DNA from 2 places in the Solibacillus sp. FSL K6-4121 genome. Region 2 is predicted to be linked to the other one. Evidence: predicted binding sites of a transcription regulator. Region 2 holds the regulator's gene; the other holds the start of a gene.

Region 1 (15,605 bases), on a different contig from region 2:
ATTATTAAAATCGAGATGCACTTCTTACCGGATGTTTATGTACCATGTGAAATATGCCACGGAAAGCGCTACAATCGCGAAACGTTGGAAGTAAAATATAAAGATAAAAATATATCTGATATTTTGGAAATGACTGTTGAGGACGCGTTAGAATTTTTCGGGAACATACCGAAAATTCAACGTAAATTGCAAACGATTGTTGATGTAGGGCTAGGGTATGTGAAGCTCGGCCAGCCTGCTACAACATTATCCGGCGGGGAAGCACAACGTGTAAAATTGGCTTCTGAATTACATCGTCGTTCAAACGGAAAGTCATTTTATATTTTGGATGAGCCAACGACAGGTTTACATGCGGATGATATTTCGCGTCTGCTAATCGTGCTGCAGCGTTTAGTGGAAAATGGAGAGTCAGTGCTTGTCATTGAACATAATTTAGATGTAATCAAGACCGCAGACTATATTATTGACCTAGGTCCTGAAGGTGGAGAAGGTGGAGGCACGATTTTAGCAACCGGCACACCTGAGGAAATTGCAGAAGTGAAGGAAAGCTATACTGGGCGCTATTTAAAGCCTATTTTAGAGCGTGACCGCGAGCGTATGTCCTCGAAAATTAGCGCAGCAAAAAGCAAATAGATTAAAAAACTGAGAGCGCAAACGAAACTTTTTCTCCTCCCTCCTCGTATAATAACTATATACGAAGCAGAGGGAGGAATTTTTATATGCAAGAAGAACGTAAACGTATTTTACAATTAGTTGAAAACGGTACAATTTCAGCAGAAGAGGCGATTGTATTATTCGAAAAGCTTTCGTCACAAAAGGAATCCACTCCAACGCCAGTAGTTCCAACTTTTGAAAAGCAAAAGGAAGAACCACATAAGGCAGACCCAATTTTTGAAGAACAAAAACAGAAGCGTAAGACAACAGGGTTTGAAGATATTTTCGGCAAATCATTCAACGATAAAGAATTCACTAAAAAGATGGACGAGTTTATGGGTGATATTAAGCAGGACTTATCACAATTCAGCACACGTATGACTGGTATGGTTGGTGCAGCTTTATCGAAATTCAAGGACCTTGATATTGAAACGCCTTTTGGTGAAAAAGTAGAATTTACAAAAACGTTTGCATATCCTATCTCTGATATTAAAAGCATTGAGTTAGAGGTCGCAAATGGTAAAGTAGATGTAGTAAGAGCAACAGACGAATTGGTGACAGTGAACATTTTCGGCAAAACGCCGCAAAAAGGTACACAGGAAGAAACAATTTCGCAAGTTACTGAAAACTTATCGACATTGACGAATGATAAATTGTTTATTCAATCAGCAAATAAATTTACACAGTTAAATGTGCAACTTGCTATTCCAGAAAAACATTACGATGTATTTATCGCCCGATTATTAACAGGTAGTATATCGATTGAACAGATGGATGCAAAATTAATTAAAGCCCGTACGTATAACGGTATCGTTCGACTTGAAAACGTGACTTTCGATCATGCAGAATTGCAAGCGAGCAATGGTACGGTAGAAGCACGTCATGTAAAAGGCGACGATTTAGAAGTGGAAACAGCAAATGGACGCATCTACATTGACGGAGAATTAAAGGAAGTAGAAGCGGAATCTGTAAATGGACATGTTGTTATTACAACTACAAGCTCAGAGGCACGCAAAATTAAAGCCCGTGCTTTAGCAGGTTCAGTAGAAATCTATGTACCAAAAACGGTTGCACTTGAAGGACAAATTTTCACAAACTTCGGGAAAGCAGACGTTGGCTTGAGTGATGTGAAGCTTTCTGAAGAAGAGGAACAATTCCTTTCAAAATCGCTGCGCTTTACAAAAGAATTGGAAGGCGCAAAACTACTAAAATTAGTAGGTGAATCACGTACTGGTACGGTATTAGTACGCTATACACTGCAATAATATAGAAGACTGAAGGGGTGCTTACTTATATAAGTAAGTGCCTTTTGTCTGTTCAAAAAGAATAGACGGAGTAATTCTAATTTTTAACACCCTCAAATTAAGTCTCTCACCCTTTTAAAAAAGTCCCGATAAAACACCCCTACTTCATTAAAATCCAAATTTCATCAATATATGTAAAGGAATTCCATTTTATATGTCGAATTATTTAAAGAATGGGAACCTTATATTATATTAATAAAATTTCGTAGTTTAACAAATATATTACGAAAACATAAAAAATGTTTATATCGCACTTAGAAACAAAAATTATTTGATAATATGAAGGCTGCGGTATCGACATTATACTTTAAATGCTTATGATAGCCTACATTGAAAAGAAACTGTAATAAATTTATAGATTGAAAGTGCTATAATAGATAAGACTATAATTTAATTAAGACAAAGACTTAGGTGGTTTCGTTAATGATTCAAATGAACAATGTAGTTAAAAAGTATCCTAATGGGGTCGTTGCGGCGAACGGGATTACAGTTCAAATAAAAAAAGGTGAGTTTGTTTATGTAGTAGGACCGAGTGGAGCAGGAAAATCGACATTTATAAAGTTGATGTACCGCGAGGAAAAGCCGACTTCAGGTGATGTATTAATTAACGGGATTAACTTAAGAACGTTAAAAGATAACCGTGTGCCTCATTTACGCCGTCAGCTCGGGGTGGTGTTTCAGGACTTTAAATTATTGCCGCGCTTAACGGTATACGAGAATGTAGCGTTTGCGATGGAAGTAATTGAAGAGCAGCCAAAAGTGATTCGTAAACGAGTAATGGAAGTGCTTGAACTTGTTGGGTTAAAGCATAAAGTGCGTATGTTGCCAAATGAGCTTTCCGGTGGGGAACAGCAACGGGTGGCAATTGCCCGTTCCATCGTAAATCGTCCGAAAGTAATGATTGCGGACGAGCCTACAGGGAATCTCGATCCGGAAACATCTTGGGAGATTATGAATATTTTTGAGGAAATTAATCGCCAAGGTACGACGATTGTAATGGCTACTCATAACCGGGAAATTGTAAACACAGTGCGTAGACGCGTTATTGCAATTGAAGGCGGAATGATCGTCCGTGATGAGTACGGAGGTGATTACGGCTATGAAAACTAGAACAATTGCACGTCACTTCCGCGAAAGTTTCAAATCATTAGGGCGAAATAGTTGGATGACATTGGCTTCCATCAGTGCCGTAACAGTAACTTTATTATTGGTAGGCGTATTTGCAGCCATTATGATGAATTTAAATAAAGTGGCATCGGATTTAGAAAACGATGTTGAAATTCGTGTATTAATAGAAATTATTCCCGATGAGGCAGAAGCTAAACTTGCCGAAGAACAGTTAGTTGACGAAATTCACAATCTACCAGATGTTGAAGAAGTTACATATTCTTCTAAGGAAGAAGAGTTAAGTAAGTTAATTAAAGACTTTGGTGATGAATTAAGTTTATTTGAACAAAACAATCCATTATATAATGTGCTATACGTAAAAGCGGTCGATCCATTAAAAACTGCTGAAGTAGCAAAGAAGATTGAAAGCTTTGAAAGCACATATGAAGTGAAATATGGTGAAGGTAAAGTAGAAAAACTATTTAACTTCTTAGAAATTGCACGTAATGTAGGTCTTGTGTTAATCTTAGGTTTGCTGTTTACAGCGATGTTCCTAATTTCCAATACGATTCGCATTACGATTACTGCACGTAGAGATGAAATAGAAATTATGAAACTTGTAGGGGCTACAAATTCTTTTGTTCGCATTCCATTTGTGTTAGAGGGAATGTGGCTAGGAATCATTGGATCTATCATTCCTATAACAGCCGTTACGATTGCTTATTACAATATTTATGAATTACTTGCACCAAGATTAAAAGGCGAGTTATTCCAATTATTAGAGGTTGCACCACTTATGCTGCAGGTGAATGGACTAATTTTATTCATCGGCATGTTCATCGGTATCTGGGGCAGCTTTATGTCAGTGCGTAAGTTTTTAAAAGTGTAATATAACATAAATTGCATCATGCTCTTTGAAAGTTCAACAAAAGAGAGACGAAACGAGCGACTACTATTCATGCATTTAGGGGGAAACAGGTTTTGAAGAAGCTAACAACGCGTTCATTTAAAATCATTGCTGTACTACTAGCGCTTATTTTATTTATTCAAATGCCGGCAGCTTATGCAGCATCATTAAGTGAACTAAAAAAAGAGCGCAGCCAACTTGAAGCTGAGAAAAAGATGCTCAACAAATCACTCGAACAAAAAACAAATGAAATTCAAACAAATCAAAATCGTCAGCAGAAAATTATTTCTCAATTAGAGCAAATTGGGGCAAAGATTAATGCAAAGAATCAAGAAATTGAAGTTGTCGAATTGGATATCGAAATTGCAAATGAAGAAATTTCGATATTGGAAGATGAAATAAAAGAATTACAAGATAAAATTAAGAAGCGTGACGAACTATTGCGCGAGCGTGCCCGTGCCATTCAATCAAGTGGTACGGTAAGTTATTTAGATGTACTCCTAGGTGCTAATAGTTTTGTAGATTTTATTGACCGTTTCTCTGCTGTAAGTACGCTTATGGATGCTGACCGTCAAATTATGCGTGAGCAAAAGGAAGACCAGGAAAAGCTGGAAGTCCAAAAAGTAGAACTACTAAAGAAAAAAGAGAATTTAGAAGCGAATAAGGCAAAACTGCAAAAACTGATGGCGTCATTAAAGGAACAAAAGAGAGAAAAAAATCAATTAGTAGCAGAGCTTGAAAAAGAAGAAGCGAAATTACGTGCTCAAAAAACGTCGTTAAAAGAAGAATACGATGATAAAGTAGAGTTAAGTAAAGAAGTAGAAGAGAAATTCCTTAAAGAACAGGCTCGATTAGCTGAAATTGCACGACAAAAAGCTTTAGAAGCTAAAAGAAATAAAAAGAAAAATAATAGTAATGTTTCAAGCTCTGGAAATTTACCAACTGTTGCAGCTGGTACTTGGACAAGACCAGCAGCTGGGCGATTTACTTCAGGCTTCGGCTCACGTGATATCGGGCCAATCGGAAGTAAAAATCACTTAGGAATCGATATTGCCAATTCAATCGGTACACCGGTTGTTGCAGCAGCTGATGGTGTTGTTTCTTATGCAGGAACAATGAATGGTTATGGGAATGTAGTGATGGTAACCCACTCAATCGAAGGCCAAATTTTCACGACAACATATGCCCATTTAAGCGGTTTTAATGCTAGTGTAGGTGACGTTGTTTCTAAGGGGCAGCAAATTGCACGTTTAGGTAATACCGGAAACTCGACAGGACCGCATTTACATTTCGAAATCCATGTAGGTGAATGGAATGGCAGTCGTTCAAATGCTGTGAATCCTTTACGTTATATTTCGTTATAATAATGTTTTAAAATTAAAAGCAGTTCAAATTTTACATTCGTAAAATTTGAACTGCTTTATTTGTTTGGCTTGTTCTCCGTCTAGGTATCTCCCGCATACTTATCCAGAGAGTTGCTGTCTTCACTCTATAACTATTCTATAAAAAGGTAGACGGTATTTGTAAAAGTTTTGCCTTTTAATTTTGAATAAATTCCATAAAGGTATGATATTGTACTAATAGGAAGAATTAGTGAGGTGAGGTTGATGAAAAAGAATATAGGGATCGTTATAATTTTAGTTCTCGTCGTTACGATGCTAAGTACATATATAAAAAAGGAACTCGATAAAAGTACAGCGATCAGCAGTGATGCATTAGGAACAGAAATTGAATTAGGAGAGGAAATCGGACTTGAAAAAGGACAGTTCGCACCTGATTTTACTTTATATAATATACAGGGAGAACCGGTGACCCTTTCAGATTTACGTGGAAAAAAGGTTGTATTGAATTTCTGGGCAACTTGGTGTCCACCCTGTGAGGCAGAAATGCCCCATATGCAAAAGTACTATGAGAAATACCGTGAAACAGACAATGTTGAAATTGTCGGTGTCAATGTGACATATCATAGGGAAAAGATTGAACGAGTCGAGCAGTTTTTGAAAAGCTATGATATAACATTTCCGATTGTTTTAGAATTGGAGGAAACAGTGTCCCGCCAATATGAACTTTTAACACTTCCATCAACCTTCATGATTGATGCAGAGGGGAAAATTCAAAAGACAATTGTAGGTCCACTTGATTTAGATACATTACGAGAAAATGTGACACAATTAAATTAATTCATGTTCTATCCGTCTTTATAAGTATGAATCTTTCTTTCGCTTCATAAATTTTATGGAACGGAGGAGAATTTGTGCGGAAAAGTCGGATTTTTTTATTAATTATTTTATTGCTGTGTATAGGGGCAGGTGTCTATTGGGCAGTGAAAATGCAGGCACAGCCAAAAGCTGAACAGGCAGATTTTGCTGTGGTGAATGAACTGCACAAGTTAATAACGAGCGAGTCAGTTTATGATATTGATTCTGAAAAAATAGTGGAAGGCGCACTTCGAGGAATGGCCAATGCAATTAATGACCCATATAGCACATATTATTCGGAGCAAGAGGCGGCATTACATAAACAGACGCTCGCAAGTGAACGGATTGGAATCGGTCTGGAACTATCAGAAGCGAATGGCAAGTTTATCGTCGTAGCACCAATTAAATCGTCACCGGCAGAAAAAGCAGGTATCAGGCCATTGGATGAGCTTGTACAGATCAATGAGGTAAGACTTGAAGGGAAAACGATGGGGGAAGTACGTAAGCTCATGCATGGTAAGGAAGGGGAAAGTGTAGAGCTCGTATTGTATCGACCTGAGTTAGAGCAACATGTAAAGCTAAGTATAAAAAGGGAACGTCTGAAAAATGATACTGTGCAAGGAGATGTAATAGAAGTAGAAGGAAAGAAAATTGGATACATGACGATCTCGATGTTTGGTGAAAAAACCGCCGATGAATGGCAAAAATCTCTTGATGCATTAATTGAGCAGGAGGTAGAAGGGTTAATCATTGATGTGCGTGACAATCCAGGTGGCTATTTACATAGTGTTGCACAAATGATGAGCATGTTTGAGCAAAAGGAAGTCGTATTTGCTTATATGCAAAACCATGATGGTGTAACAGAGCCACTGAAAACGAAGAAAATTGAACAGTTTGAACCCTATGCAAAATGGCTACGATCAACGCCAGTCACGATTCTACAAAATGAGGGAAGTGCCTCTGCAAGTGAAGTGTTTGCAGGTGCGCTACAAGATTGGAAACGCGCCGTTATTATTGGCGTCACAAGTTTTGGGAAAGGGACTGTTCAGCAAACGTGGGATCTACAAAATGGCGGAGAGGTGAAATTATCAACGAATAAATGGCTCACACCATCTAAGCGCTGGGTACATGACGTAGGTGTGGAACCAGATGTAGAAGTGACTCAACACCCACTTTATCGTGTAGAAACGAAAATTCTAAGAGGTCGTTTTGAGGTAGGAGAGTATAGTGAAGAAGTTGCCTATAGTCAACGTATTTTAAGTGAATTAGGCTTTACTATAAGTCGTACCGACGGATTTTTCGATATGGATACAGCGCAGGAAGTAGCAAGCTTTAGACGTCAACAAGATTTACCTGAGGGGCGTCATATGGATGAAGTCTTTTTCGCAGAACTAACGAAACAGCTTGAAACATTTAAACAATCACAGGTGAATGATATGCAATTACAGATGGCGATTAGTTATGTAATGCATCAATTGGAATGATGTAACAATATAATGCTCTAATAGAATAAAAAAAGAATATCAGTATATGTAAGACGACCTCGAAATTATTTATTTCGGGTCGTCTTTATTTTATTATCGGTACAAATGGGACTACGCATAATCAATAGGATTTGATACAATTAATTGTACGGTAGGTGAGAAAATGGATGAAACAATTTTAATTGAAATTTTGAAAGGGATTGGCCGACTTTTTATAAATCCTTTGTTGTATATCGCTATAATTTCTGCAATTTATTTAGGATACCGCAGAGTAAAACGTGAACGGCGATTCTTCAATAGGCGTATATTAGGTGGCTGGTCCGAGTTGAAAAATATGCTTATAATGGGGTTTGTACTTTCCGTCATTATTTCCGTTTTTAGTCTTGTCATTGGCTTAACGGTCTCACTCGAATTATTAACTTTTGTTTTTGTTGTAAGTCTCGTAGCATTAATTATGTATACTTATCATTTATTGTCACCAGCTATTGTAATGGCAATCGCTTTTTGTATGCTTGCTATTATGCAATGGCAAAATTGGACATATTCTATCGGTCCGCTTGAACTGAACGGCACGGATGCAGTAACAAATCTTGTCATGACAGTACCAATTTTGACAGGTCTTTTGTTAATGGCGGAAGGGATTTTGATTCGCCGCTATGGTGGACGATTTGCCTCTCCTATTATGGAGACGACTAAGCGAGGATTAAACGGTATCGGTTATTACAGTAAACAGCTTTGGGTATTGCCTGTATTTACAATAATACCAGGTGATGGGATTCAGAGTTTTGCTCCATTTTGGCCGCAGTTTACAGTTGGTGCTGAGCAGTTTTCACTTATTGTCTTCCCGTTTATAATTGGTTTCCAGCAAATGGTTCGTCAAAAGCTGCCGATGAACGTTTATCCTCAAATGGGGCGTTCGATAGTCATGATTGGTCAATTTGTATTGATAGTCGGATTAACTGCCTATTTTTCGCCTGTATTAGGTGCAGCAGCATTGGCGTTGGGAGCAATTTCGCGGACGGTTATAGGGATTTATTACAGCCGTGCCGAAGATCGTAATAGCTATGCTGTAATGCGTAGTGATAGAGGTGTTATGATTGCAGGGATTTTACCAAATTCGCCGGCAGAAAAAATGGGCCTCTTGGCAGGAGAAGTAATAAAGCGTGTAAATGGACAAGATGTTTATACAGAAGAAGATTTATATAAAGCACTGCAAATTAATGCAGCCCATTGTCGTCTGGAAGTGCTGGACCATGCCGGTGAGTTGCGTTTAGCTCAACATGTTGTACATCGGGATGATAATTATAAAATTGGACTTTTGGTAGTGAACTAGATTATAAAAGGCAAAGAATCCCGTGAAAACGGGGTTCTTTTTTTAAGGTTACATAGAATAATTTATGTTACTATAAAAGTGAAAAAGATCAAAATTAAAATTTTAAATGCTTCTAGTATTTCATGTTTGTGGCAGGAGTGAAGGTTATGTTGGATTGGATGACTATCGACAATGTAGAAATTGTTGTAGAAAAATATAAATTATTAGGTCCCTTTTTCAGTATATTTTTAACTTTTATAGAATCATTTTTACCGATATTACCTTTATTTATCATCGTTATTGCCAATGCAGCTGCCTACGGACTGTTTTGGGGCTTCTTACTGTCATGGCTCGGAACGGTTGCAGGTTCTTATCTGTTTTTCTTGATGATTCGAAAGTTTGGGAAGTATCAAATCTTCCGTCGCATAAAAGAACAAACTCAAGTTAAAAAACTGATTCATTGGGTAGATATAAGAGGTTTTACACCATTATTTGTATTGCTATGTTTGCCATTCACACCGGTTGTTGTGGTAAACAGTGTGGCCGGTCTCTCAAATATTAAGAAAAAGTATTACTTTTTAACACTTTTTATTTCTAAGCCAATTATGATTTTTTTAATTAGTTATTTAGGTAGTGATTTACGAGACATTTTAAAGTCACCGGTAAAAATTATTGTATCAATTGTGATTGTATTGATCATTTGGGCTATCGGTAAATTTATCGAACGAATTTTAAATAAGCGTGTAGAGCGTGACTTGCGTGAAATTGAAAAACTTAGAAGAAATAAATAATATGTAATGATTAAACCTTGTTTTTTGCAGTTGTGTAAAAGAACAAGGTTTTGTTTTATGAATGCCATTAATGTACGAACATGCATTCTTATATTATAATAGATTAACAAAGATAAATGAGGTGAAATTATGACATTACGAGTCATTTCGGGTCGGGCAGGTACGGGGAAAACAGCTTTTATTCACCGCGAGATTGTGGAGGATTTAAAAACAAATTTGTTTGCCAATCCAATTTTTATTTTAGTACCTGACCAAATGTCATTTACAACAGAGTATGAACTGACGACGAATTATGACATAGAAGGCATGATGCGGGCGCAAGTTATGACATTTAAGCGGTTGGCATGGTATGTACTGCAAAATGAAGGCGGCATTGCACGTGAGCGTATTGATGGCACAGGGTACCGCATGTTATTACGCCGTATTTTGGAAGAACACCAAGAAGAATTTTTACTATTTAAACGAGCAGCCGGTAAGCGTGGTTTTACGAAGGAAGTCGAACAAATTCTAAAAGAATTCAGTCAGTACCATATTGATGTGGAGACAATTGAGCCACTAATTGTTTCACTTAGGGAAAATGGAGCGAGCGAAGTACTGCTTCATAAATTGCATGATTTACACATTATATTAAAGCAGCTACATGAGCGCATTGGAACGGAATATATTGACGGAGACGGCTACTTTCCAATGCTAATCGAACGCATTCCGAAGATGGAAAGTTTGCGGGATACCCATGTTTATTTAGATGGGTTTGTTTCATTCAATGGACAGGAAATGTCGATATTAAAAGAGCTTTTAATTTATGCAAAGCGTGTCACAATTGTGCTGCCATTGGAGGACCCTCAGGCTGATATGCTCGAAGGATCCGTATTTTACAGGGCCGCCATGACATATGACAAAATAAAGCATGAACTGCAAAAGCTGCGTTTTGAACAGGGAATCGACATTGAAGAGGAACCAAGAGTTCATCTCGAAGTAAATTACCGTGCAAAAAATCAAGACTTGCTACAAATTGAACGAAGCTTTGACAAAGTTATTGACGCTCCGATTGAATCAACAGGACATGCGCAAATACTGGAAGGGGTAAATCCACGAGCTGAAGTGCAAGGAATTGCCCAGGAAATAAAGCAACTCGTCTTAACAAAAGGGTTGCGCTATAAAGATATCGGGATTATGTACCGTCAGGCGGATGTATATGAGGCAATTATCGGTACGACCTTTATGCAATACGACATTCCTTTTTTCTCAAATGAGAAACGGGCGATGCTGTATCATCCGCTTATTGAATTTAGTAGATCTGTGTTGGAAATTATCACAACAAATTGGAAATATGAGCCGATATTCCGGAGTGTTAAAACGGATTTGTTCTTTCCATATGGAGCGAATTTAATGGCAATGCGGGACAGAGCCGACATTCTTGAAAATTTTGTCATTGCAAAAGGGATTGTCCATGATCGATGGCTAAACGAAGAAGTTTGGCATTACCGTCGTTTTAAATCTTTGGAAAAATTAAATGCGATACAGACAGAAGATGAATTTGAACATGAACAGCTTTTAAAATCAGTTCGGGATTTAATTCGCGAACCTGTTTTAGCATTGCAAAATCGCTTGAAAGGTAAACGTACAGGCCGTGAAATAGTAGTGGCATTGTATGAGTTTATGGAGCAACTGGATATTTATAAAAAACTTTTAAAAATGCAGGAACAGGAAGAACTGACGAATGCACTTCATCAATCACTGGAACATGAGCAGGCTTGGAATGGCTGGGTGCATATTTTAGAGCAATTCGATCTCATGTTCGGCGACAAAATTATGCCGTTGGAAGAAGTGGCACAAATATTAGATGAAGGCTTCGAAACACTCCAATTTTCAAGTGTGCCCCCAACATTGGATGAGGTGACGGTTTCAACCGTTGAGTTTGCACGCTTTGATAATAAAAAGGCGATTTTTGTAATTGGTGTCAATGATGGTGTCTATCCGATGCGTATGGATGCAGGGGGATTATTATCCGATGATGAGCGGGAAGCTTTTGAAAAAATTGATGTTGAATTGGCGCCAGGTATAAAAAGTAGGCTGCTTCAGGAGAGCTTTTTATTTTACCGTGCGATTTCCTCGTCGACACAGTATTTATATATTACGTATGCAAATGCAGATGAGGAAAGTAAAGGTAAGCTTCCGTCGCTTTATATTAACCGACTGCATAAAATGTTCGAGGTTGTTGAAAATCAAGGAATGCAACAGGAGGAAACGGTTCGTACATTACCGCATCGACAAATAGCGATGGATCCATTGGATGAACAACAAAAAGCTAATGTACTCCACTATTTACAGCACCCTTCCCCGTCGATTGGCTTTTTAATGACACAGCTGAAGCAGGCGCAACTTGAGCGACGCCCGCTCTCAGAGGAATGGGCTGCGTTGAAGGCATTTTATGAACGGGATTCCGAATGGAGAAATGTGCTCAATATCGTGGGAAAACCATTGTATTCAACAAATGAAGCGGAACCATTAACAGAAGAAGTTGCTACGGCATTATATGGGGAAAATTTCCTGGCAAGCGTATCGCGCATTGAACGTTTTTACAGTTGTCCATATTCGCATTTTGCTTCTTACGGCCTTAAATTGCAAGAACGTACAGAATTTAAGTTAGAGACATTTGCAATGGGTGATCTGTTCCATGAGGCGATTCGGACAATTTTATCGGAAAAAGAGCCGACAATTGCATTGAATACGTATGTAAATTGCTACAAAAAAGCGAATGATACTATTTCTAAGCTCGTTGATTATTTCTCTTATAGCATTTTAAAAAGTAGCCATCGCTTTGAATATATTAAAACAAAGCTTGTGAAAATAGTAGCCCGTACGGTGTATGCGCTTATGAACCAAAGTGAGCTGTCTAAGTTTAAAGCGATTGCTCATGAAAAGCCTTTCGGTAAGCGTGATGACAAAAATACCGAACATGATGACAACAATCCATTGGATGCACTCGAAATTGAATTGGATCATAACCGCAAAATGTATGTCCGTGGTCAAATTGACCGTATTGATGCTTATAAAGACGCAGAAAATTTATATTTGCGAGTCATTGATTACAAATCAAGTGGCCGCAAACTTGATTTTACTGAAGTATATAATGGGATATCCCTACAGCTCTTGACCTATTTGGATGTGGCAATGAAAAATATTCCGATTATCGCACGCGAAGGTAAATTCATTCAGGACTTATCAGAGTTGGAAAATATAATTGTCCAAGCGGCTGGAATGTTCTATTTACATGTACACAATCCGCTTATTCCAACTGAAGATTATGAAGAACATGACCGGGTGGAAAATTTACGTCAAGAGAAGTACAAATTAAGCGGCTATATGTTAAAGGATGTAGAAATCGCACAACTAATGGATCAATCCCTTGAACCGAATAAAACGTCCATTATTGTCCCGGCAGCATTTAAAAGCGGGGAGGATCCTGAATTTAATAACCGCTCGTCAAAAGTGATCGAGCAGGGACAAATGGAAAACCTACAAGAGTTTGTTCATTATAAATTCCGTCAGGCCGGGAACAAAATCTACGAGGGCAATACAGAAATCAAACCGTATAGCCTAGGCAACCAAAAAGCCTGTACATTTTGCAGTTATAAAGCGGTATGCCAATTTGACCAAGCAGAGACGGGCAATAGTTTTAATGAAATAAAGAAACAGCCGGAGCAAGAAGTATTTAAAAATATTGAAAAGGTGGTGTGTGTTCATGACGATTCCAGCGAAACCGAATGACGTTCAATGGACGGATGTACAGTGGAAAGCCATCTATGCATCCGGTCATGATATTTTAGTATCTGCAGCCGCTGGTTCAGGGAAGACGGCGGTTTTAATTGAGCGGCTTATTCAAAAAATTGTAGCGCCGGAAGAAAAACGCATTGATGTTGATGAACTGCTAGTTGTAACCTTTACGAATGCATCCGCTGCAGAAATGCGAAATCGAATGGCAGAAGCACTCGAAAAAGCCCTTGCTGAAAATCCAAGCAACCTTTTTCTGCGCAGACAATTAAGTTTATTAAACAAAGCGCAAATTTCCACACTGCATTCGTTTTGTTTATCGATTTGCCGTGAATATGCATACACAATTGATTTAGACCCCGGTTTTCGCTTAGCAAGTACAGAGGAAGCTTCGTTATTGCAGGATGATGTGCTGATGGACGTGCTGGAAAAAGCGTACCGTGGCGATATGGAAACGCTCTTTACGAAAGAGGAGCTTTATACATTGATTGATAGCTTTGCTTCAGATCGAAGTGACCAGGCAATCGAACTATTGCTGCAGGAAATGTACAAAGTTTCACGCGTACAGCCTAATCCGTATGAATGGCTGCAAACATTGCCGGGAAAATACGATATTGATCCGAACAGTCCAATAGACGATTTAGCGATTGCACAAGAAGTTCGTCCATTTATTATTGCAAGCTTGAAGGAGATTGCAGCCCGTCTTGAAAAAGGTTTGCACATTGTTTCGGTCGTACCTGCTTTAGAAAAAAACAAGCCATTGTTTGCAGCGGAATATACAGGGGTGACACATGTATTAAATGCAATGGAAAATGGTTCGTGGGAGCAAGCTTATGAGTTAATTCCTGCCATTGAATTTGGACGGATTAAACCGTTGACGAAAAAAGATACGGAAGAAGACAAAGCATCGTATGCGGTGGCAAAAAATCACCGTGACACAGCTAAAGAAATGCTGAATTCATTAAAGGACACATTTTTTGCCCGGCATCCAAAGCTCTATGTACAGGAAATGGCGGCAACAAAGCCTATTTTAGAGACGCTAGTAAAGCTAACAATTGAATATAGTGAGGCATTTAAATTAGCCAAACAAGAGCGCGGATTACTGGATTTCTCGGATTTAGAGCATTATGCTTTGGAGATATTAACAGATCCACAAAGTGACTCTAAACGACCGCAGCCATCCGATGTGGCACACACCTTCCAAAAACGTTTCAAAGAAGTACTTGTCGATGAGTATCAGGATGTGAATTTCTTACAGGAGACGATTTTGCAACTTGTGAAAAGCGGAGGAGAGCAGGACGGGAATATGTTCATGGTCGGCGATGTAAAGCAAAGTATATACGCGTTTCGACTTGCAGAGCCGCGCCTATTTCTTGAAAAATATAAGCGCTTTGAAGAGAATCCATCCGATACAGGAATGAAGATTGATTTAAACGCCAATTTTCGAAGTCGCTCCGAAGTGCTAGAAGGTACGAACTATGTATTCGAACAAATTATGGATGAGGAAGTCGGAGAAATTGCGTACGATGAGCAGGCAAAGTTAAAGTTCGGTGCTAGCTATGATGAACAGGAGGTCCCGATTGAGCTTGTGTTGCTTGAAGGTGATTCGAAGGCGCAAAACGTGCCCGGCACTGAAGATGGAGCTGAAGAAGAAAGCATTAGCTCAGCCCAACAGGAGGCACGCTACATTATTCAACGCATTCGCGATTTAGTTGACAATGGTGGACAGGTATACAATCCGAAAACAAAATCGATGCGTTCAGTCAGCTACCGGGATATCGTCGTATTAATGCGTTCTCGTACATGGTATACGACCTTTGCGGAAGAATTTAAATTAGCTGGCCTTCCGCTCTATGCTGAAACAGATGGCGGCTATTTTGAATCATTGGAAGTAATGATTATGATTAACACGCTAAAAGTAATCGACAATCCATATCAAGATATTCCGCTCGCCTCTGTTCTGCGGGCACCGTTCATTGGTCTGACGGAAAATGAATTGGCGAAAATCCGACTAGTGAATGGGAAAGTACCGTTCTACGAGGCGTTAAAACAGTATAAAGAAGAAGCCATGGGC
Region 2 (15,605 bases):
TATGCCGAGGCAGGGGGTATTGTTTTATCATTGGAGATGGAGGAAATGGAAGCAGTACGTGCTGCGCAATATGTAAATCATTTGCCGGCCAATCTGCAAGGAGTGGCTAAACGGCTATTGCAATATGTGGAACGAACACAAATGCGCTCTTTATCCCATATCCAGCCGTTTAATTATACGGAGGCAAACAACTTTTTGCGAATTGATACTAATTCCAAACGTAATTTAGAGCTTATACAGTCAATCCGTAGCGGAGATTCAAAAGGCACGTTATTATGGCTGTTGGATGAAACAGTTACAGCAATGGGTGGACGGAAATTAAAGCAATGGCTACACCAACCATTGGCTAATAAAAAGGCAATCGAATCGCGACAATCAATTGTGACCGAGTTGTTAGAGGATTTCTTTTTACGCGATGAATTAACGGGATTATTAAAAAATGTGTATGATTTGGAGCGATTAGCGGGACGTGTTGCATTTGGTTCTGTTGGAGGGCGTGACTTAGCCCAACTGCGGGAATCTTTACGCCAAGTACCAAAAATTCAGGAAAAATTAATTAATAGTGGTCTTGAAAAATGTAGCATTCTAGGGCAAAAGCTGGATGTTTGTGATGATGTTGAGCAACTATTGGCAGAGGCAATTACGGATCATCCTCCGATTTCGATTAAGGAAGGTGATGTGATTCGTGATGGATATAATAAGCAGTTGGACGAATATCGCGATGCATCACGCAACGGTAAAGATTGGATAGCGCAGCTTGAACAGAAAGAACGTGAAATAACAGGCATTAAAAATTTAAAAATAGGCTATAATCGTGTTTTTGGCTATTATATCGAAATCACAAAGTCTCATTTAAATAATACGGATTTAAGCCGATTTGAACGAAAACAGACCTTAGCAAATGCAGAGCGCTTTATTACGGAAGAGCTGAAAGAAAAAGAAGCACTCATTTTAAATGCAGAAGAACAAAGTTTAGCACTTGAATATAATTTGTTTGTTGCATTACGTGACCGTTTGAAGGTATTTATTCCACGTGTTCAGGCATTAGCCGCAGAAATTAGTGAGCTTGATGTTTTGATGAGCTTTGCAGCGGTGACAGACAAGTATCGTTTTACAAAGCCTGAATTCCATGAAGGGCGCGGACTGCGAATTATTGAAGGACGACACCCTGTCGTAGAAAAGATGCTTAATAAACAAAGCTATGTACCAAATGACTGCATATTGACAGATGATAAAAATATGATGCTTATTACCGGACCGAATATGTCGGGGAAAAGTACGTATATGCGTCAAGTTGCCTTAATTGTAGTATTAGCGCAAATTGGATGTTACGTACCTGCAGATGAAGCGATATTGCCAATTACCGATCAAATTTTCACACGTATAGGGGCAGCGGATGATTTAGTCGCAGGACAATCGACATTCATGGTTGAAATGCTCGAGTCACAGCATGCTATTACACATGCGACGAAGAACAGTTTATTGCTGTTTGATGAAATTGGACGCGGAACTTCAACGTATGATGGTATGAGTTTGGCCCAGGCAATGATGGAATATATTCATGAAGAAATAGGGGCAAATACTTTATTTTCAACCCACTACCATGAGTTGACTGATTTAGAGAACGAACTAGTTCGATTGCAAAATGTTCATGTGAGTGCAACAGAACAAGATGGACGGGTCGTATTTTTGCACAAAGTAAAAAAAGGGGCGGCTGATAAAAGCTACGGTGTACATGTAGCAGAACTTGCAGAAATGCCTGAAGCTATTTTACAGCGTGCCCGTATTTTACTTGAGCAGTTTGAAGCGACACATACTGCGGAAAAATCATCTAAAAGTGATCTTAAACAGACTCCAGCCGTTGTGGAACAGCCCCCTCAAAAACAATCAGACGAAGAATTGCAGCTTTCGTTATTTTCAATTTCTGAGGAGCCTGCTATAGCACCAGAGCAGCAAGAAGTGCTTGATACGTTAACAAAATTAAATGTTATGGGAACGACACCAATGCAGGCAATGACATTACTATACGAACTCCAACAAAAGCTTTTAGGAAATAAATAAGGAGGGAACAGCTTTGGGGAAAATTCAAATAATGGATGAGTGGCTATCCAATAAAATTGCCGCCGGTGAAGTAGTGGAACGTCCCTCGTCCGTCGTCAAAGAATTAGTTGAAAATGCAATTGATGCCGGTAGTACATCGATTGAAGTTTTTCTTGAAGAAGCTGGTCTTAGCTCCATTCAGGTAATAGATAATGGTAGTGGAATGGATGAAGAAGATGCACTTAAATCTTTTTCTCGGCATGCCACATCAAAAATCGAAAAAGAGCAAGATTTATTTAGAATCAGAACACTCGGCTTTCGCGGTGAAGCATTAGCATCAATAGCCTCTGTCTCTAAATTAACATTACGGACATCCGATGGTGAGGGTGGTATGCATTTATATTTAGAAGGAGGACATTTAAAAGAGCATAAACCTGCTGCACTTCGTCGTGGGACAGATATTACTGTAGCCCAGCTCTTTTTCAATACACCGGCTCGACTAAAATATTTAAAGACCATTCAAACGGAACTCGGTCATACAATTGACTTTATTAACCGAATAGCGCTCGGCTACCCAAAGATCGCGATAAAATTGGTGCATAATGATCAAACATTGCTTCAAACAAATGGACGGGGTCAAGTACAGCAAGTATTAGCTGCAATATACGGTGCACATCATGCAAAAAAAATGCTGCCGTTTGAAGCGAGTAATAATGACTATAAAATTCACGGCTTTGCCAGCCTGCCTGAAGTTACCCGTGCATCAAAAAACTATATGTCATTATTCGTCAATGGGCGATGGGTCAAGCACTTTGTTATTCAAAAGGCGATTATTAATGCGTACCATACGTATTTACCGATTGAGCGATTCCCGATTGTCCTTCTCTATGTTGAGGGAGACCCGCAGTTAACCGATGTCAATGTCCATCCTGCAAAGCATCAAGTTCGCTTAAGTAAAGAACCAGAGCTATTAAAGCTAATTGAAGATACAATCCGCTTGGCTATTCGGGAAGAAATACGCATTCCACTGGCAGAAAAAAAGGAAAAGCCAATTCGTCCCGCACAAGAGCAGATGAATATTTGGAATCCTGTAAAAGCATCGGAGCCAGTATTTGATGAGGATAAGCTAACTTCTATTGTGGAAAGATTATCAGGTGATACATCCGTAGTAAAAGAACCGTATGCTCCGCTTTCAGTAGAAAATCAGGATTCCATACAATACGAAGATGCCCATGAAGTGATGTCCCAGATGGAGTTACCTGCAGAACCATTTATGAAATCAGTACCTTCCGAGGAAGAACGGCCAATTGTTCAACCTGAAATAAAACGTCATTTTCCGGATGTTGAAATTGTCGGTCAAATTCACGGGACGTATATAGTGGCACAAATGGAAGACGGCTTTTATTTAATCGACCAGCATGCTGCACAAGAAAGAATTAAGTATGAATATTACCGTGATAAAGTGGGAGAAGTAAATGCAAATGAACGTCAAACATTACTGATGCCTTTAACTTTCCATTATGCTGCAGATGAGGCATTGCGTTTAAAAGAATCTAAAGAAGCGCTTGAGGAAGTGGGCGTTTATTTAGAAGAATTTGGACTTTCTTCATTTGTTGTAAGAGAATATCCGACCTGGTTTCCAAAAGGGGAAGAACAGGAAGTTATTGAAGAATTGATCGAACAGGTTTTAAAAGCTAGAAAAACAGATATCAAAAAATTACGTGAAGATGCAGCGATTATGATGAGCTGCAAAAAGTCCATTAAAGCAAATCATTTTTTAAATAAAGAGCAAATGGAAAGACTGATTAAGGATTTACGAAATGCAGATAATCCATTTACATGTCCACACGGACGCCCTGTTTTAATTCATTTTACATCATATGAAGTCGAGAAAATGTTCAAACGAGTAATGTAAATTCCTAAAAGGGGTGGAGTTTTTGGAACAGCAATCTTTCTTTATAACAATGTCAGATGGGCACGATATATTTGTGCGCACTTTTAAACCAAACCAAGTAACGATGGGGCATGTTCATATTTTGCATGGAATGGCCGAGCATAGTCAACGCTATGAAGCTTTTGCCGAAAAACTCTGTGAAGAAGGCTATTTCGTAACAGCCCATGATCATCGAGGTCACGGATATACAGCACAAAAAAATGGTATGCCCGGTTATTATGGTGATCAGAATGGTTTTGAACGTGTAGTGGAGGATGTATATGAAATACTCGCAAATTTAACAGAAAAAACAACAGGTCGTCCAATTTTATTTGGCCATAGTATGGGCTCATTTATTGCTCGACGCTTCATACAGCAACATAGCGGAATGATTGAACGCTTAGTATTGAGCGGTACAGGTTCTGCAAAATTACTACATGAAGCTGGTCATGCCATTGCAGGTCAATTAGTGAAATTGCAAGGCGCAAAAGAACAAAGTCTCCTAATGCATAAGCTTAGTTTCGCAGGTTTTAACCGGCACATAGAAAATCCAAAAACAAACTTTGACTGGCTCACTACTGATGAAGACGAAGTGAAAAAGTATATTGAGGATCCTTTATGCGGTTTTATCGCGACTCACCAATTTTTTTCAGATTTAACCGGTGGGATTCTTACGTTAAAAAACAAAAATCAAAATGCACGCATTCGTCCTGATTTAAAAATATTGCTCATAAGCGGTACACTTGACCCGATTGCAGATGAAAATGGGAAAAGTGTTCTGCGTACAGGTAAACAGCTTGTGGACGCTGGGCTGGAGCATGTGAAGGTACATTTGCTTGAAGGAATGCGACATGAAATATTAAATGAAAAAAAGAAGGATCAAGTAATGGAAATAATAGTACGGTGGTTAAAAGATGAATAATAAAATTGATGTAGTGGCCATTATTGGCCCTACAGCATCTGGTAAAACAGCGTTGAGCATACGTTTAGCAAAAGAAATAGATGGGGAAATCATTAATGGGGATTCAATGCAAGTCTATCGCCATATGGATATCGGTACAGCAAAAATCACTGTTGATGAAATGGAAGGGATTCCACATCATCTGTTAAGTATTAAAGAACCTACAGAAGCATTTTCCGTAGCAGAATATCAACAGCTAGTCCGAGGGAAAATTGAAGAAATTCAAGCCCGCGGTAAAATGCCAATTATCGTAGGGGGAACGGGACTTTATGTACAGTCAGTACTCTATGATTTTCAATTTACAAAACAAGAAGTCGATGAAGAAGCGCGTCTTAAATATTATGAGGAATTGGAGAAATTAGGTCCAGAAGCGATGCACGCCAAATTAGCAATAATTGATCCAGCTTCTGCAGCAGAAATTCATCCGAATAATACGAGACGCGTCATTCGTGCATTGGAAATGGCAAAGCTTGCCGGTGTATCCCGCGCAGAAGAGCAATTTAACCGCGGTAATATTCCCCTATACAATCATTTAATTATCGGACTGGACATGGACCGTGCGAAATTATATGAACGTATAAATTTACGTGTAGATTTGATGATGAAAGCTGGTCTGCTTGAAGAAGTGCGAGCATTATATAATGCGGGTATCCGGGATGTACAGTCGATTAAGGCGATTGGCTATAAAGAGTTGTATGCATATTTTGATGGTTTAGTAACACTTGAAGAAGCAATCGAACAAATTAAGCAAAACTCCCGTAGGTACGCTAAACGCCAATTGACATACTTCCGAAATAAAATGGATATCTCTTGGATTGGAAATGATTGGGATGCCGTTAGAAGTATAATCTAAAATATTTTAAATTTAAAAGGTAAATCTTACATGAATAACGAATAATTAACTATTGCATGTATACTATGGTAAGGGAGATTAGACGATGATGAAATCACTGAATTTGCAGGATACGTTTTTAAATAATTTACGCAAAAACAATACTTTTGTAACGGTATTTTTACTGAATGGTTTCCAACTAAAAGGCTTAATTAAATCTTATGATAATTTTACTGTTTTACTGGAATCAGAAGGGAAGCAGCAATTAATTTACAAGCATGCCATTTCTACTTTTGTTCCTGCCAAAAATGTTGCATTACTTGATGAAGAAGAGTAATCCGGCTAAACGGTAGCGCAATATTAATTGTTTGATTATAATGACTAAGATGGTACTAGTATTGGAGGAATTATAATGAAAACAATGACGACAGATGAACTGATTAATTTATTGGATGCGAATGAAGATTTGAATGTAATCGATGTACGTGAAGATTTTGAAGTGGAGCACGGAATGATCCCGGGTGCAGTACATATTCCACTTGGTTCTGTTCCGGAACGTACAGATGAATTGGATAGTTCAAAATCATATATAGTTGTATGTAAAGGTGGCGTTCGTAGTGCGAATGCTTGTGAATATTTAGAGGGAAAAGGCTTTGATGTAACGAATCTCGAAGGCGGAATGATGGCCTATGACGGAGAGTTGGAATTCAAGTAATAATTGACAGGGGAATGTTTAGCAGTCATTTAGGACACGCCCTCTTTCAATTGTAGCCGCACATATTTTCCAACTAAAAAAGCTGTATCAAAAGTAAATTTGACTTTTGATACAGCTTTTATTTTGCTTATTTTACTATGCTTATTTTTTTCGAAGGCAATCCCCAGCCCTTTGTATACGATAAAATACGCAAAGCAGTAATTAGGACAAATAAGATATACAAAAATATATCACCTTTAAAGATTTCAAGCCCAAGTAAGAAACCGGCACATGCAGCCCAAACCCCATATATTTCATGACGTAGAACTATCGGTTTTCTTCCAGCAAGAAGATCACGTACAACACCACCACCAGCTCCTGTTAATACTGCTGCTACGATAACAGCGGCAAGGGGCAAATCTAAATGGACAGCATACATCCCGCCCTGAATTGCAAAAGCAGACAATCCAATTGCATCGGTTACATTTCCCCAACGATTCCAATGTTTTATAAAGTGATTCGGTATTAAAAAGAAAATGGTAATGGCAGCTAGTGCAATTTGAAACATCATTTCCTGATTCCATAAAGTCGAAACTGGTAAACCAATCAATATATTACGGATTGCACCCCCACCAAAAGCTGTAACAATTCCTAATATATAAACTCCAAATAAATCGTACTCTTCTTCCATAGCTACAATTGCGCCTGATATTGCAAATGCTATGGTCCCGATAACACTGAATACCTCCCAAGCCATATTCATCTCTCCCAATCCAACTAATACTATCGCCATGAGGATAGCAGTTTTTCAAACATTCGTCAAAACTAATTTTTTTAAGGTATAATAGTTACAGTTTGAACAGAATGGAGCAGTAAATCATGGCATTTCAATCATTATTAACACCAGAAACTATAAAGCTAGCGACGAAAGTTGAAGAAAAGGTTCGTACTTATCATCAACAAGTAGATGACCGCGCATTTTTTAACCAACAAAAAGTACTAGCTGCTTTTCGAAATAATCAAGTAAGTGATTTTCATCTGCATCCTTCTACAGGATATGGTTATGATGATGAGGGTCGGGACAATTTAGAGCGTGTATATGCGGAAACTTTCGGAGCGGAAGCAGCAATTGTACGTCCGCAAATTATATCTGGCACACATGCTATAACATTAAGTTTATTTGGCATTCTACGACCTGGTGACGAACTTCTTTATATTACCGGGAAACCTTACGATACACTTCAATCAATCGTCGACGGCGGCGAAAAAGATACGGGATCATTAAAGGATTACAAAATTGGCTATTCCCATGTTGATCTAATCGGAAATAAGGAAATCGATTGGGAAGGTGTGAAAAATGCAGTTAACGAAAATACAAAGATGATTGCAATTCAGCGCTCAAAAGGCTACGCAACACGTCCATCCTTTACAATTGAACAAATTTCACAAATGGTTTTAAAAATTAGGGAAATTGCACCGAATGCAGTTATTTTTGTTGATAATTGTTACGGTGAATTTGTGGAGTTGCTTGAACCTACAGAAGTAGGTGTAGATTTAATGGCTGGTTCTTTAATTAAAAATCCTGGTGGGGGCTTTGCAAAAATAGGCGGCTATATTGCAGGACGCGCAGATCTAGTAGAAAAATGCGCATACCGTATGACTTCACCTGGTATTGGTGCTGAAGCGGGTGCATCATTGAATACGTTAGCAGATTTTTATCAAGGGTTTTTCATGGCACCGCATATTGTTGCGCAAAGTTTAAAAGGTGCGATTTTTACATCGGCAATGTTAGAAGAAATCGGAATGACGACATCTCCTCATTATACGGATGTACGAACAGATTTAATTCAATCTGTAGCATTCCGGACTCCAGAACAAATGGTAGCGTTTTGTCGTGAAATTCAGGCAGCTTCTCCTATCAATGCTCATTTTGCCCCGGAACCTGCATATATGCCCGGTTATGAAGATGACGTTATTATGGCAGCGGGAACATTTGTTCAAGGATCAAGCATTGAATTAACTGCTGATGGTCCAATTCGTCCTCCATATACAGCTTTTGTCCAAGGCGGCTTAACATATGAACATGTTAAATATGCGATTTGCGCAGCTGTCCAAAAACTAACTTAATTTTAAAAAAAATCGTCTATTTTATGGACGATTTTTTTAATTAAATAATAATATTAGGAAAATATTTAAAATACACGCTGTTTTTATAGAATTTAGGGTAATAGTATATAGTCTGTTCAATTTGTGATGGTCACTTCTCTAAGTCTAGTATGTAAAATGCTGATTTATACAACGTATGTCAGTTTTTCTAACATATAATTGACAATGTACGTAACAAGTCGTAATATAGCGGTAAGGGGGTGAATTAAATGAGTAGTGAAATTCGACGTTCAATGCCACTATTATCGATAAGTATCGTCATGCAATTAACGGATCTTACAGCCAGACAAATCCGTTATTACGAAGAGCATGATTTAATTCAGCCACACCGTACAGAAGGTAATCGTCGAATGTTTTCATTAAACGATGTCGATATCTTATTGGAAATTAAGGATATGCTCGAACAGGGTATTAATATGGCAGGTATAAAGAAAGTATTTGACATGAAAAATGACCCAGCAATACAACAGGCGAGTAAAGAAGTTATTTCGGATTCAGATTTACGTAAAATTTTGCGTGAAGAGATGCGACAAGCTCAGCGCATGCAAAAGACATCTCTTCGACAAGGGGATTTATCACGCTTTTATCAATAGCGTGTAAATTATATAAATTTGATAAAAATCGGTACTGAACAATTATAGGAGTGTGGAATTTAGTGGGTAAATATACAAAAGAAGATATTAAGCAACTCGTACAAGAACAACAAGTAAAATTCATTCGTTTACAGTTTACAGACATTTTAGGGACAATTAAAAACGTAGAGATTCCAGTAAGCCAACTAGATAAAGCATTGGATAACAAAATGATGTTTGATGGCTCTTCAATCGAAGGTTTTGTACGTATTGAAGAATCTGATATGTACTTATACCCAGATTATGATTCATTTATGATCTTCCCATGGACTGCCGAAAAAGGGAAAGTAGCGCGATTCATCTGCGATATTTATAATCCAGACGGTACTCCATTTGCGGGTGATCCACGTAATAACTTAAAGCGTGTATTGAAGGAAATGGAAGAGTTAGGTTACACTAACTTCAACTTAGGACCTGAACCAGAATTTTTCCTATTTAAGTTAGATTCAAAAGGTGAACCAAGTCTTGAAGTAAATGACCATGGTGGCTACTTCGACTTAGCACCAACAGACCTTGGTGAAAATTGCCGCCGTGACATCGTGTTAGAGTTAGAAGAAATGGGCTTTGAAATTGAAGCTTCACATCATGAAGTTGCACCTGGCCAACATGAAATTGACTTTAAATATGCTGATGCCATTACGGCTTGTGACAATATTCAAACATTCAAATTAGTTGTTAAAACAATTGCTCGTAAGCATGGCTTACATGCTACATTCATGCCAAAACCTTTATTCGGTGAAGCTGGATCAGGAATGCACTTTAACGTTTCTTTATTTAAAGGAAAAGAGAATGCTTTTTATGATCAATCTACTGAATTAGGTCTATCTGAATCGGCAATGCAGTTTATGGCAGGTATACTTGAGCACGTACAAGGTTTTACAGCAATTACAAACCCAACAGTTAACTCTTATAAACGTTTAGTACCGGGTTATGAAGCGCCATGTTATGTAGCATGGTCAGCGCAAAACCGTTCTCCGCTTATCCGTATTCCTTCTTCTCGTGGAGTTTCAACACGTATAGAAGTTCGTTCAGTGGATCCATCGGCAAACCCATATTTAGCGATGGCAGTTATTTTAGAGGCTGGTTTGGAAGGTATTCGTAGAAAGTTAACTCCACCACCAGCAATTAACCGTAACATTTATGTAATGAACGAAGAAGAGCGTAAAGCAAACGGTATCGATAATTTACCAGCAGCATTAGACGACGCTTTAACATTACTATCAAAAGACGAGGTTGTGCAAAAAGCATTAGGCAACCACATTTATGCAAACTTTAAAGAAGCAAAAGAAATCGAGTTTGATATGTACCGTTCAACTGTTCATCAGTGGGAACGCGATCAATATATGAAGATGTACTAATAGTAGTGTTGGGGCGTTTTGTCCCAACGCTTTTTTTCTTTTTTAAGGAGAAAAACCGGCAATATTAATTGCCGGTATGGGGATGATATTCAATTATTTACCGTTTTGGGAACGATTCTTTGCAAATAATCCAGAAGCTTGCTGCTTTTTGGCTTCAGCTTGTTGGTTTTGCTTTTTGACTTGGCTTACATCTGTTTCCATTCCAAACTCCGCGTTTATTGAACTAAGTTTCTTTTGTAAACCACTATTAGCAAATAAGCCGGAAGCTTGCTGCTTTTTAGCTTCAGCTTGTTGGTTTTGCTTTTTAACTTGGTTCACATCGGTCTCCATTCCAAATTCCGCGTTCATTGAACTAGGGCTTTTTTGTAAACCGTTATTAGCGAATTGACCAGAAGCTTGCTGCTTTTTAGCTTCAGCCTGCTGGTTTTGCTTAATAACCTTGTTAACGTCTGTTTCCATCCCAAATTCAGTATTCATGTTTTTGTTTTTCATGAATATCACCTCCTGAATTTATTCTGTTCAGAGGTTGTTTTATTATTCTATGGAATATATTTACTTTTAAATGATAAAAGGGATTTTATCTGTTATCTTGAATTCATATTACATACTCGTGAAGATGTAGAGGAGAGCTATAAAGATTTGTTGGAAATTCAGTTATAAAACATTTTTTAGAAGATCAAAATGAGTGTAAAAACTATACAATGGTTATTATGTACATTTAATTGCAGATCATATATATAAGGGTTAAAAAACCGTTTTACATCCAGATTAAAGGAGCAGATTAATATGGATTTCAATATGATAATACATGAACTAGAAAAATTAGGAAAAGAACGAACGAAAAAAATTTACATGTCTAACGGAGCAAAGGAACCGCTATTTGGTGTAACGATTGGCTCGATGAAACCATATGTTAAGCAAATCAAAATAGACCAGGAACTTGCGGAACAATTATATGCAACTGGGAACTATGATGCGATGTATTTTGCCGGAATCATCGCAGATTCAAAAGCAATGTCGGAAGCAGATTATAATCGATGGATTGAGCAGGCCTATTTTTATATGATATCTGATTATATTGTTGCAGTTACATTAGCGGAATCTGAGATTGCCCAACAAGTAAGCGATAAATGGATTGCAAGTGGAGAAGAGCTGAAAATGTCTGCTGGCTGGCATTGTTATTGCTGGCTCCTCGGTAATAGAAAAGATGAGGAGTTCTCAGTTCAGAAAATGAAGGAAATGCTTGAACAGGTAAAACAAAATATCCACCTAGTACCACCACGTACACAAGTTGCGATGAATAACTTTGTAATGACTGTCGGTATTTCTTTTAAGCCATTACATAATGAGGCGTTGCAAATTGCAGAGGATATTGGTGAGGTAGAAATTAAGCATAAAGGAAAAAAGCCTGGAAAAGTACACGCGTATGCAGAAATTGTAAAGCAAGTTGAAAAAGGGCGTATCGGATTTAAACGCAAATATGTTCGTTGTTAGTTGTGGAGAGTAATACCTTGTTATTTCACGATATAATTGTATAAACTTAAATTAGGAAATTTCAAGGAGGAAATTATATGAAGAAAAGTATTGCGATTGATATGGACCAGGTTTTAGCTGACTTTTATTCTAAGTTACGTATTACTTACAATGAGAATTTTGGCACTTCCTTTACGGACGAGGAATTTTTATTAACTACGCAGCGTGATTTACCACGTGAAGATGCGAAGAAACTATTTGCACTATTAAATGAGCCAGATTATTTCCGTGATTTGGACTTACTGGATGAAGATGCAATTGAAGTCATTCAGGAGCTGCAGGAGCATTATGAAATCTTTATAGCTACTGCTGCAATGGATGTACCGGGATCATTCACAGCCAAATATGATTGGCTAATCAAGCATTTTCCATTCATTAAAACACAAAATATTGTATTTTGCGGAAATAAAGCAGTTATACATACCGATTATTTAATTGACGACAGTCCAAGACAACTTGCGGCATTTAAAGGAACAGGACTATTGTATTCAATGCCATACAATCGGGCAGAAGAAGGATATACACGCGTCCATAATTGGAAAGAAATTAAGGAATATTTTATAAAACAACTTGAAATTGTTTAGTCAAACAGGGTCTGCATTTAGCAGCCCCTTTATTTGTAAATTTTAGTAGTCATTTAAGGCGATATAATAGTATAATTTAAAATATTTGAATTATCTTTTAACTTTAAGGGGATAGAAAATGAAGCCGATTATTGGATTAACGATGTATGACTTTGACAAGAAAATGGATATTAATAATGTCTATTTAACATCAATTGAACAAGCAGGGGGAATTCCGATTTGTATTCCGAATGCGACGAAAGGAAATGTTGAGGCTTTATTGGATATTGTTGATGGTATTGTATTAATTGGTGGTGCGGATATCGATCCGTTATTATTTAATGAAGAGCCGCATCGTAATATCGGGAGTGTAGTACGAAAGCGTGATGACAGTGATCTTTTATTAATGAATGAAGCATTTAAAAGACAAATGCCCATTCTAGGTATTTGCCGAGGACAGCAGATTATGAATGTAGCCTTTGGAGGTACGATTATTCAGGATATTCCATCACAGGTGGAAAATATAGTCCAACATAAGCAACCATCCAAGCGCGGAGAATTAGCCCACACTGTTGATGTGAAAACACCAAAGTTTAAAGCTATTTTTGGAGAAGAATCATTTCGTGTGAATACTTTCCATCACCAGTCAGTAGGGAAATTAGGGAAAGGTCTGATCACATCGGCTGTTGCAAAAGACGGTATAATTGAGGGAATAGAGCACGAATCCCATCCATATTGTGTGGCTGTACAGTGGCACCCTGAAGAGTTGGCACCAAACGGTGATATTTATGCACAACGTTTATTTAGTAGTTTTATAAATGCATGTAAAAAATAAAGGAGGACCCAGTCGATTTCGGCTGGGTTTTTTGTTTGAAAAAGAAAAAGCTTGCCGATTCTATTAGAATGGCAAGCTTTTAATTAATGAATATTTCGATATAGCCCTACTACTTTACCTAAAATTGATACTTGATTAACAATAATCGGCTCCATTGAACTGTTTTCAGGTTGTAGACGGAAATGAGTTTTTTCTTTGTAGAAACGCTTCACAGTCGCCTCATCTTCTTCGGTCATTGCAACAACAATTTCTCCATTGCTTGCAGTAGAAGTTTTCTTGACGATAACGTAATCCCCATTTAATATGCCTGCTTCAATCATTGATTCACCCATTATTTCAAGCATAAATAACTCATCTTCTGATGATCCATATGCATCGGGCAGCGGGAAATATTCTTGGATATCTTCAATAGCTGAAATAGGTAAACCAGCTGTAACTTTACCGATTAATGGTACGTGAATTACACCTTGCTTAGCTATTGATAGCTCTTCTTGATCTAAAATTTCAATGGCACGCGGTTTAGTAGGGTCGCGACGTATAAGCCCTTTACTTTCTAATCGAGCTAAATGCCCGTGGACAGTTGAACTAGAAGCTAAACCTACTGCCTCTCCAATTTCACGAACTGAAGGCGGATAGCCTTTTGAACGAACTTCCTCTTTTATAAAAGTTAGAATAGCTTCTTGTCGCTTGGAAATTTTTTGTGTCAACTAACTCACCTCTTTATCATGCTATTTTTCTTAGTGTAAGTATAGCAGTATGCGAACACGAATGCAAACATAAGTTCGAAAAAACGGTTGACAAAAACATATGTTCGTATTATTATGGGAACAAACATTCCGAACATATATTCGAAAAGAGGGGTTTTTATTATGAAAAAAATTAAGTTAAACAGCTTCACATCAATGTTTCTCATGTTTTCTATTCTATTATTGGTATTAATATTCCATAAAGACAATAATATAGAATTATACGAACAAGTATCTATCGAACAAGGAGATACTTTATGGTCGCTTGCAGACCATTATCGTGGTAAAATGGCAACGCATGATTGGATAAACAAAGTGAAAAAAGAAAATGGTCTACGAGATGGAAAAGTTGTTTCAGGACAAATATTGGTTGTACCAGTTGAAAAGGAAGCCCAATATATTGTTCAGTTGAATGAATCATCCGATGTGTCGACAATTAAGGTAGCGAGAGATAATAATGAAAAAAACTAAAGCAGTAATTTATTGCCGCGTCAGTACCGAAAAAAGTGCGCAAGAAACATCGTTGCAGCGCCAGCAAGAGGAACTTACGAAATATGCAGGAGCATTCGGTTTTAAAGAAGTAGAGATTTTTACGGATCAACATAGCGGCTATGACGTGGAACGTGATGGATTACTGGATATGCTCGATTATATGAGGGAAAATAAGATCAAAGCATTATTTGTTCAGGACGAAACTCGTTTAGGGCGAGGGAATGCAAGAATGGCAGTTCTCCATCTATTACAAAAATACGAAGCGACTGTTTATACATTGAATGATGCTGGTCCTGTAGTGTTAAATGAGATGGATACGATGCTGCTTGAAATATTGGCTGTAGTTGAAGAGTATCAGCGACGTATGCACAATGCTAAAATTCGTCGGGGAATGCGTCGAGCAGTAGAAAACGGGTATCAACCCCAAAATAATTTAAAAAACCGTGGGAATATTGAAGGTCGCGAACGAAAAGATGTACCAGTTGAAGAAATTGTACAGCTTCGTCAAAAAGGCTTAACGTTTGCTGAAATAGCCACTACCATATCAGGATTAGGTATACCCATAAGTAAAGCAACAGTACATAGACGATATATTGAATATATGGAGCATCTTGAAGATTGAAAATTGTCCTTAAGATATCGCAACATCATTATAGGAATTCTAAAGCAATTATAAAAATTTAATAAAGTAAATACAGAAGAGTCACGTTCATTTGAGCGTGGCTTTTTATTATGATTTATTTAGTTTGTGGAATGATATGAATCAGAAGGTATTAAAGTATTAGGAGGAGAAATTTTGGACGTATTATTAGAACAAATT

What was found. Region 2 encodes LexA, which represses DNA repair genes until DNA is damaged. Its sites were predicted from a motif close to CGAACATATGTTCG; they were not measured.
Region 1: addB (helicase-exonuclease AddAB subunit AddB) is a predicted target of LexA. The motif match lies at 9,833-9,846, and genes of this name have one in related genera.

The regions. Positions count from the first base shown of each region.
Region 1 covers NZ_JBBOCS010000001.1:1,560,241-1,575,845, forward strand. Annotated here, with positions in the region: gene uvrA (excinuclease ABC subunit UvrA) at 1-633, shown strand, start outside; gene MHH95_RS07750 (DUF4097 family beta strand repeat-containing protein) at 720-1,919, shown strand; gene ftsE (cell division ATP-binding protein FtsE) at 2,382-3,068, shown strand; gene ftsX (permease-like cell division protein FtsX) at 3,058-3,954, shown strand; gene MHH95_RS07765 (murein hydrolase activator EnvC family protein) at 4,047-5,336, shown strand; gene MHH95_RS07770 (peroxiredoxin family protein) at 5,580-6,152, shown strand; gene MHH95_RS07775 (S41 family peptidase) at 6,227-7,654, shown strand; gene MHH95_RS07780 (PDZ domain-containing protein) at 7,818-8,987, shown strand; gene MHH95_RS07785 (TVP38/TMEM64 family protein) at 9,134-9,757, shown strand; gene addB (helicase-exonuclease AddAB subunit AddB) at 9,887-13,528, shown strand; gene addA (helicase-exonuclease AddAB subunit AddA) at 13,503-15,605, shown strand, end outside.
Region 2 covers NZ_JBBOCS010000002.1:1,324,010-1,339,614, reverse strand. Annotated here, with positions in the region: gene mutS (DNA mismatch repair protein MutS) at 1-2,061, shown strand, start outside; gene mutL (DNA mismatch repair endonuclease MutL) at 2,075-3,955, shown strand; gene MHH95_RS16405 (alpha/beta fold hydrolase) at 3,978-4,895, shown strand; gene miaA (tRNA (adenosine(37)-N6)-dimethylallyltransferase MiaA) at 4,888-5,787, shown strand; gene hfq (RNA chaperone Hfq) at 5,873-6,103, shown strand; gene MHH95_RS16390 (rhodanese-like domain-containing protein) at 6,179-6,481, shown strand; gene MHH95_RS16385 (trimeric intracellular cation channel family protein) at 6,609-7,217, opposite strand; gene MHH95_RS16380 (methionine gamma-lyase family protein) at 7,340-8,587, shown strand; gene MHH95_RS16375 (MerR family transcriptional regulator) at 8,836-9,219, shown strand; gene glnA (type I glutamate--ammonia ligase) at 9,282-10,616, shown strand; gene MHH95_RS16365 (gamma-type small acid-soluble spore protein) at 10,710-11,108, opposite strand; gene MHH95_RS16360 (DNA alkylation repair protein) at 11,403-12,110, shown strand; gene MHH95_RS16355 (5' nucleotidase, NT5C type) at 12,188-12,733, shown strand; gene MHH95_RS16350 (gamma-glutamyl-gamma-aminobutyrate hydrolase family protein) at 12,852-13,547, shown strand; gene lexA (transcriptional repressor LexA) at 13,631-14,254, opposite strand; gene yneA (cell division suppressor protein YneA) at 14,417-14,764, shown strand; gene MHH95_RS16335 (YneB family resolvase-like protein) at 14,751-15,407, shown strand; gene MHH95_RS16330 (lactate dehydrogenase) at 15,582-15,605, shown strand, end outside.